One region of the Senegalia sp. (in: firmicutes) genome, then DNA from elsewhere that is predicted to be linked to it. Evidence: riboswitches for the same ligand, from Rfam matches in the RefSeq annotation. Region 1 holds a riboswitch; the other holds the start of a gene.

Region 1 (4,292 bases):
TATAATAGATAAAAAACAAATAGAAAAAGAAGGATTAGAAGAAGAAAATCCTAAAGTAGAACAAAAAAGAGAAAGATTACTTGCAGTTACAGCTTGTCCTACAGGCATAGCTCATACTTATATGGCAGCAGATGCACTAAAAGCTAAGGCTGAAAAAATGAATGTAGATATAAAGGTAGAAACAAATGGATCAACTGGAGTAGAAAACAGATTAACAGATGAAGACATAAGGAATGCAAAAGCTATAATAGTATCAGCAGATACAAAAGTAGAGATGGATAGATTTGATGGAAAAATAGTTATTCAAACACCAGTATCAGATGCAATAAAGCAACCTGGTGCTCTTATAGAAAGAGGATTAGTTGAGGATGGAAAAGTGTATAAGACAAAAGGTAAATCACAATCATCAACTACTGAAGGCGGTGGAGTAGGAAAAGGAATATATAGAAATCTGATGAATGGTGTATCAAACATGCTACCCTTTGTAGTAGGTGGAGGAATACTTATAGCCCTAGCATTTTTATTTGATTTTAACAATGCAGGAGCAGGAGATTATGGTTCTGGCAATGAAATTGCTGCATTTTTTAACACATTAGGTGGAACAGCTTTTGGATTTATATTACCAATACTTGCAGGTTACATTGCAAGTTCAATTGGGGATAGGCCAGCTCTAGCACCAGGTTTTGTAGGTGGAGCACTTGCAGCAGATGGAAATGCAGGATTTTTAGGCGCACTTGTAGCAGGGTTTTTAGCAGGATATGTAATAAGGGCACTTAGAAAATTATTTTCTTATTTACCAAAATCACTTGAAGGAATAAAGCCTGTATTATTATTCCCTTTATTTGGAATACTGATAGTAGGAGCTATTATGACCTTTCTTATAGTACCACCAGTAGAATGGCTCAACACTGGATTAAACGATTGGTTGTCTAGTCTTGGAGGAACAAATAGTTTATTATTAGGATTAGTACTTGGTGGAATGATGGCAGTAGACATGGGTGGACCAGTAAACAAGGCAGCATATGTTTTTGGTGTAGCTTCAGTTGCATCAGGAAATGGAGAAATAATGGCATCAGTTATGGCTGGTGGAATGGTGCCTCCACTTGGAATAGCACTTGCTACTACATTATTTAAAGATAGATTTACTTTAAAAGAAAGAGATGCTGGTAAAACTAATTATGTAATGGGATTATCTTTCATAACAGAAGGTGCAATACCTTTTGCAGCGGCAGATCCAAAATCTGTAATTCCTTCAGTAATAGTAGGTTCAGCAATAGCAGGAGGATTATCAGCAATATTTGGAGCATCTTCACCCGCACCACATGGGGGAGTATTTGTATTCCCTGTAGTTACAAATTGGCTATTATATATAGTAGCAATACTAGCAGGATCTATAGCTACAGCAATATTATTAAAATTATTAAAGAAACCAGTTGAATTAGAAGAGATAGAATGATATTATAAATATAAGAATAAAAATTGAATATTAAAATTAGGTTCATGATTTATGATTAATAGGGAAAGAGGTTAGAATCCTCTGCAGCCCCCGCTACTGTAACCATAACGAAATCTCATATCCACTGTTCATTAGAATGGGAAGGAGAGAAAGTAGGATGATGGAAGCCAGGAGACCTGCCTGATTTTACTAAGTTAAACTTCGGAGGGAAGGAGAAACTAGCTAATAAGAATATTTTATAGCTATAAATTTAATCCTACCTCCGTGGTAGGATTTTTATTTTATAAAATATTCGGAGGGGATACATTTGAAAAAGAAGTATTTAGTTTTAGCAGCAGCTTTAGTTTTAATGTTTCTGCCAAGATATGCGAATGCTATGCATATTATGGAAGGATATTTAAGTCCTTTTTGGTCGGTATTTTGGACAATTGTAAGTTTACCATTTGTAATCATAGGTTTTAGAAAGATTTCTAAAATGGTAAAAAAAGATCCAAACAAGAAGATAATAATAGGACTTATGGCAGCATTTGTTTTTGTTCTATCAGCCTTAAAATTGCCATCAGTAACAGGAAGTTCATCTCACCCTACAGGCATAGGACTTGGAGCAGTGCTTTTAGGACCAACACCAATGAGCGTTATAGGGGTAATAGTATTACTTTTCCAAGCCTTGTTACTTGCCCATGGGGGAATAACTACACTTGGAGCAAACACTTTTTCTATGGCCATAGCAGGACCATTTGTAGCATTTGGGATTTATAAATTAACTCAGAAGTCAGGTGCTAGCAAAGGTTTTTCTATATTTTTAGCAGCTGCACTTGGAAATTTGATTACTTATATGGTTACAGCCCTTCAGCTTTCAATAGCACATGCAGGAGCAAGTGAAAGTTTTATGCAGTTATTAGTTAAGTTTTTATCTATATTTGCAATAACACAAATACCCCTTGCAATAGCTGAAGGAATACTTAGTGTTATTTTATACAATTTAATATCTGAGTATAGGAAGGAAGGAGTTTTAGCACATGAAAACCAAATATAAAAATCTATTACTTTTACTCATAGTTTTAATAATTGTAGCACTACCCGTACTTGTGATAAAAGACTCTGAATTTGCAGGAAGTGACTCTTTAGCTGAAGAAGCCATTCCTGAAAGTTATACTCCATGGTTTAGCCCTCTTTGGGAGCCACCAGGGGGCGAAACTGAAACACTCATATTCACATTACAAGGTGCTGTAGGGACAGGTATAATAGCTTACTTCTTAGGTTACATGAAGGGTAAGACCAAAAATGCTAGCAATTGATAAATATGCTTATATAAATAAACTAAGATACTTTAATGATCATATAAAACTGTGGTTTTTTATGATCATGATATCCATAGCACTATTTATGTCTAATACCTATATACATGTAACTATATTTTTTATTATGGGCTTTATTATAGTAGGCTTTGCTAAAGTACCCTTAAAAGCTTATCTTAAAATATATCTACTACCAATTAGTTTCATACTTTTAAGCTTGCTAGCCTTTATATTTATTATCTCAGACACTGATATAAATAGTTTATTTAGCATTAAAATTTCTAATTTTTTTATAGTGATAAGAGAAGATAGCTTACTTAAAGCTATCACTCTTACTACTAGAGCCTTATCTGCTATATCTTGTAGTTATTTTTTGATATTAACTACTCCTTTTAATAACTTAATCAAACTATTATTAAAATATAAGGTACCCATGTTATTAATTGAACTTACAATGCTAACTTATAGATTTATATTTATACTCTTAGAAGAAATATCTTTAATTTATAGAGCTCAAGATTTAAAATTTGGATATAGCAATATTAAAAATAGTTTTAATTCTTTGGGATTGCTTTTAAGGGTGCTTATTGTGAGAATGATTAAAAGGTATGAAGAAATGATAATTTCCCTTGAAAGCAAGAATTATGACAGTCAATTTTATATGTAGGTGAATATATGTTAAAGACAATGGATTTAAATTATAATTATGAAGATGGAAAAGTAGCATTAAAAAATATAAATATAGATTTAAATAATGGAGATAAGATAGGGATAGTTGGTAGCAATGGAGCAGGAAAAACTACCCTTTTTTTAAATTTAATAGGGTATTTAAAACCCAGAAAAGGTCAAGTGCTCTTTAATGATCAAAAAATAAAGTATAACAAAAAATTTCTTAGAAGTTTAAGAAAAGAAGTTGGTATAGTTTTTCAAGAAGCAGATAAACAGATATTTTATTCTAATACTTATGATGATATAGCATTTGCACTTAGAAATTTAAAATATGATGAAGATATTATTAAAAGAAAAGTTGATGATGTAATTAAATTACTTAATATAGAAGAATTTAAAGATAAACCAGTTCATTTTCTAAGTCATGGAGAAAAAAAGAGAGTTGCAATAGCAGGAGTTTTAGCACTAGATTGTAAGATGATTTTTTTTGATGAACCCCTTGCAGGGCTTGATCCTAAGATGTCAGAAAACATGTTAAATACTATGAATGACATCGTAGAAAAGGGCAAAAAAACAGTAGTTTCCAGTCATGATATGGATTTTATATATGAATATTGTGATTATGTATATGTATTAAATAAAGGTGAGATTATAGATGAAGGTATTCCAAGTGAAATATTCTTAAATGATGATACATTAAAAAGAGCTAATTTAAAGGAGCCTTGGCTTGTTAAGATTTATAAAAATTTAGAGACCCCTTTATTTAAAAATGAAAAAGAATTTTATGAATTTAAAAAATAAGTTAGAAGAGGGTGATATTTTTGGCGAAAAATATAATGATACAAGGCACAGGATCTTCTGTAGGTAAG
Region 2 (4,292 bases), on a different contig from region 1:
GCTTCTACTCTAAATACATCCTTAAGTACATCTCCTTTTAAAATATCCCATGGATCTCCTTGTTGGTATAGGGTATTGTTATTGATTACAAGAAGCTCATCTGAATATCTAGCTGCATGATTAATATCATGAAGTACCATCAATATAGTTAAGCCTTCTTCTTTATTTAAACTAAGTACCAATTCCATTATCTCTAACTGGTGAGATATATCTAAGTAAGTAGTAGGTTCATCTAATAATAAAAGTCTCGGCTTTTGTGCTATAGACATAGCAATCCAAGCCCTTTGCCTTTCTCCACCTGACATTGTATTTATCTTTCTATGTTCTAATTTTTTTAAACTAGTTCTTTCTATGGCCCAATCTACTATTTCCTTGTCCTCTTTTGTAGTTCCTTCCCACCAATTTTTATGAGAATACCTTCCATATGCAATAAGTTCTCTTACTGATATATCGCTTAGAGTATTACTTCCTTGACTAAGAACTCCTACTTTTCTCGCTATTGATTTAGTGCTCATACTATATAAATCTTCGCCTTCTAAATAAACCTTCCCCGACTTTGGCTTAATGGCCCTTGTGAGAGATTTTAAAAGTGTTGTTTTACCACATCCATTGGGTCCTATTACGGAGTATATCTTGCCTTCTTCTATTTCTAAATTAATATTTTTTATTATTACTTTATCTTTATACTGTACTTTTAAATTTTCTGTTTTCAATATAATCTTAGACATATTTTACCTCCTTAATAGATACAAGAAAAAAGGTACTCCTAGGATTGCCATAACAATTCCTACAGGTATTTCTACCGGACTCATAATAGTCCTGGCAAATGTATCACTAAGCATAACTAAAATAGCTCCTAATAATGCAGATGTCGGCATCATATATCTATAATCATTTCCTATTATAAGCCTGATACTATGTGGAACTATTAATCCTACAAATCCTAAAAGTCCTACAACACTTACTGCACTGGCTGCTAATAAGCATGCTAAAGCTGTAAATCCTAGTCTAGTATATTCAACATTTAGTCCAACTCCCCTAGCTATATCATCTCCAAGAATAAGAATATTCATTTTTTCAGCAAATATATTGGCCACAATAATTCCTATAATTGTATAGGGCAATATTGTATGTACCTCTGGCCAACTTCTCGACGACAAACTCCCATTCATAAATGTTAATGCTCCATGAACTCTATCACTGTAAAATACAAGTATAGCGGATATTCCTGCTCCTAATAGTGCTGATACAGCTACACCAGCCAAAATTATCCTTGTAGGCTGAATCCCACCCTTCCATGCCAAGGAATAAATAATAACAGCTGCTAACATGGCACCTAAAAAAGCTGCCATAGGAACTAGATGTTGATATTCTGGAAATATAACTAAAATTATTATTCCAAAAAGTCCAGCTCCACTACTTATTCCAATTATTCCGGGGTCTGCTAGAGGGTTGTTCATTACACCTTGAAGTATGGCACCTGACATGGCTAGATTTGCCCCTACCAGGGCTGCCAATACCATTCTAGGTAATCTTATATTCCAAATTACCAACCTTTCTGGGCTTCCATCATTTGTTTTGATAACCTCAATAATTCTATTAATACCTACTTCCAGGGTTCCCCTTGCATTTCCTATAAAAAATGCCACAAATAACATTGCTATTAATATAAAAATAAAGCTCCATTTAAATTTATTTGAATCCCTTAGGCCAACTTTGCTATTCATCTAATTCCTCCACATTACCATATATCTCTGGGTATATACTTCTAGCCATATATTCTATGGCATCTCCATAGTATGGTCCTGCATTAAATAAGAAATATTGCTGGGGTAAATATATGACTTTATCTTCTGATACAGCGTCTACACCTTCCCAAATTGGATTAGTAGCAAACTCTTCGTCCATCATTTCTTTGGCTTTTTCATTGCTTCCCACCATACTAGTTACTAACACATAATCCGGATTTTTTTCTACTATATATTCAATATCTAATGGCGTATTTTCTGATCCTATTGTATCCGGTGGTAAGTCTGATGCTATATTTTTTAATCCTAATATTTTTGCCACATCACCAGCAATACTATTATTTAATTTGGCCGCCAATGAATTTCCTGTTATATATAAAATAATTACAGTATCTCCATTTTTAGGTGCTTTTGATTCTATATCTTTTTTTTGTTTTTCAATATCTTTTATTCTGTCCATGGCTAGCTTTTCCTGGTCAAGGATTTTCCCAAAGGCCTCATATGTATAAAGTACATCCTCATAACCCCTTATATGAGTAGTAATTACCTTGAATCCCATATCCCTAAGTTTCTTAGCCTGTCCGGATTGTGTTCCTACTTGTGCTATTATAAAGTCTGGTTTTTGCTCTATAACAGCTTCCATATTGATAGAATATACTGGTCCTATTTGAGGTAGACTTTTTATCTCTTCTTCATATTCTGGAATCAATCTAACATTCTCTGATATATTAGAACTACAAATTGATTTGCCTCCTAGGTCATACCAAATATTTAATGGTGTACCTGATAAAACTGCTGCGTTTTCAAAGGGTTCTTCTATTATAGTTTCAACATTCATATAATCACTGATTTTCAAAGGAAATCCATCACCTTCAACGACTATAGGCTTATCAGTGTCCGAAACCTTTTCAGCACTATTTACATTAGTTAAACCTCCTAAACTACTATCCTTATCATTGCTACATCCTGTAATAATCAAAACAATCAAGCATATTATGGGTACAATTTTTTTATTTTTATACAAAAAATCTCCTCCTTAATAAATTCAATCAAAAAAATCCCTACTTTTCAGCAGGGACATAGATTCGCATAATTATTCCTAGATATACAACTATACACAAAGCTACACCTTCCCACCGAAGGATACTTACATTTCTAGGCAGGTCTCCTGACTCTGATTCATCCTACTTTCAAAACCTTCCCAGTTTACCAGTGGTTATTTTGATTTCGTCCTCATTACAGTAGCGGGGGCTGTATTGGAATTTCACCAATTTCCCTATTATTATAATAAATAGATATATAAACCTAAAAATTAATATTTAATTTTCTATTTAAATACTAGCACATTAATAAACTTTTTGCAATTAAATTAACATATTTGAGCTCCTATATTTTATATACAATTTATAAAACCCATGATTTTTTTATATGTGTTACTTCTTTTTAATTATGAATTCTATAAGTTCTTATAAGCCGTATTAGGAATTACCAAATTGTAAATCACTCCATGTACAAAGATATAGATCCAAGATGTTCAATTATAAATTATTAAAGAATAAAAGTCTTACTTATCATGCACTGCTTACAACAATTATGTCCTAATTACTCTAACCAACGTATGAATTATATTTATTTAAAGTTCCTGAAACCCTTGAATATTGCACCCATCACTATTATGACACGAGCCCCTGTTGCAGCTACTACTAGGTTTCTATAAGAACCATATTCTTTTCGTTCTAATCTTAACTCTTCTAATATTTCTCTTTGATGTGAATATGGATTTAAATCAAAAAATATATATGGTTTGTTATTTCTTTCTTTAATACTTAGTGATTTCTTTAAATCCTTTTTATTCTTTTCATCATTAGATTTAAAAGTTTTAAATTCTTCATCATTCCAATAAGTTTCAAATGACTTAGTAAAACTATAGAGTACATCTTTAGAAGTATATTCTGATACTTTAATATTCCACTCTAAACCATTTGATAAAGCTGGATTAGATAAGTTTGATGAACCTATATAAGCTGTAGAAAATCCAGTATGTCTTTTAAAATGATATGCTTTTGCATGTAATCTGGTCCTCTCAGTATCATAAGAAATCTTAACTTCTGTGTTTGGTAGTTCTGCTAATTTTAATATAGCTTTATAATCTGAGGCTCCCATATATGAAGTAGTAATTACTCTAAGTTTATTTTTCCTTGTAAATTCAACTAAATCCTCATAAATAAGCCTCAAACCACTGTATTTAATAAAAGAGATTAATAAGTCAATTTCATCTGAAGTTCTTATCTCTCTTCTTAATTCACTTTCTAAAGTTAGTCCTGTGCTTCCTGTGAAAAGTGTACTTGTAGATATGGATGTTCTTGGTCTATATTGATTTAATATATCAAAATCATCCTTATCATCATGTATAGAAAGTAGTTCTTTAAATTTTTCATCATCATATTCAAATCCATCAATTTCAATAACTTCATTTAGTTTATCTATAAATTTCGCTTTATCAATATTATTAGCTTGTAAAAGAGTTTCACGAATTATCTTTTG

Evidence for each region. Region 1 has a riboswitch for cobalamin ahead of ACTHUW_RS05180 (energy-coupling factor ABC transporter permease). Riboswitches for the same ligand answer to the same signal wherever they lie in the genome.
Region 2: it holds a riboswitch for cobalamin, as region 1 does, so the genes downstream of both, ACTHUW_RS09830 (ABC transporter substrate-binding protein) here and ACTHUW_RS05180 (energy-coupling factor ABC transporter permease) in region 1, are expected to answer to the same signal.

What each region holds. Positions count from the first base shown of each region.
Region 1 covers NZ_JBQCYD010000013.1:48,964-53,255, reverse strand. Annotated here, with positions in the region: gene ACTHUW_RS05185 (PTS fructose transporter subunit IIABC) at 1-1,456, shown strand, start outside; cobalamin riboswitch at 1,478-1,654, shown strand; gene ACTHUW_RS05180 (energy-coupling factor ABC transporter permease) at 1,764-2,492, shown strand; gene ACTHUW_RS05175 (energy-coupling factor ABC transporter substrate-binding protein) at 2,476-2,754, shown strand; gene cbiQ (cobalt ECF transporter T component CbiQ) at 2,741-3,421, shown strand; gene ACTHUW_RS05165 (energy-coupling factor ABC transporter ATP-binding protein) at 3,430-4,224, shown strand; gene ACTHUW_RS05160 (cobyric acid synthase) at 4,260-4,292, shown strand, end outside.
Region 2 covers NZ_JBQCYD010000038.1:8,594-12,885, reverse strand. Annotated here, with positions in the region: gene ACTHUW_RS09840 (ABC transporter ATP-binding protein) at 1-728, opposite strand, end outside; gene ACTHUW_RS09835 (FecCD family ABC transporter permease) at 732-1,727, opposite strand; gene ACTHUW_RS09830 (ABC transporter substrate-binding protein) at 1,720-2,772, opposite strand; cobalamin riboswitch at 2,890-3,072, opposite strand; gene ACTHUW_RS09825 (restriction endonuclease PLD domain-containing protein) at 3,378-4,292, opposite strand, start outside.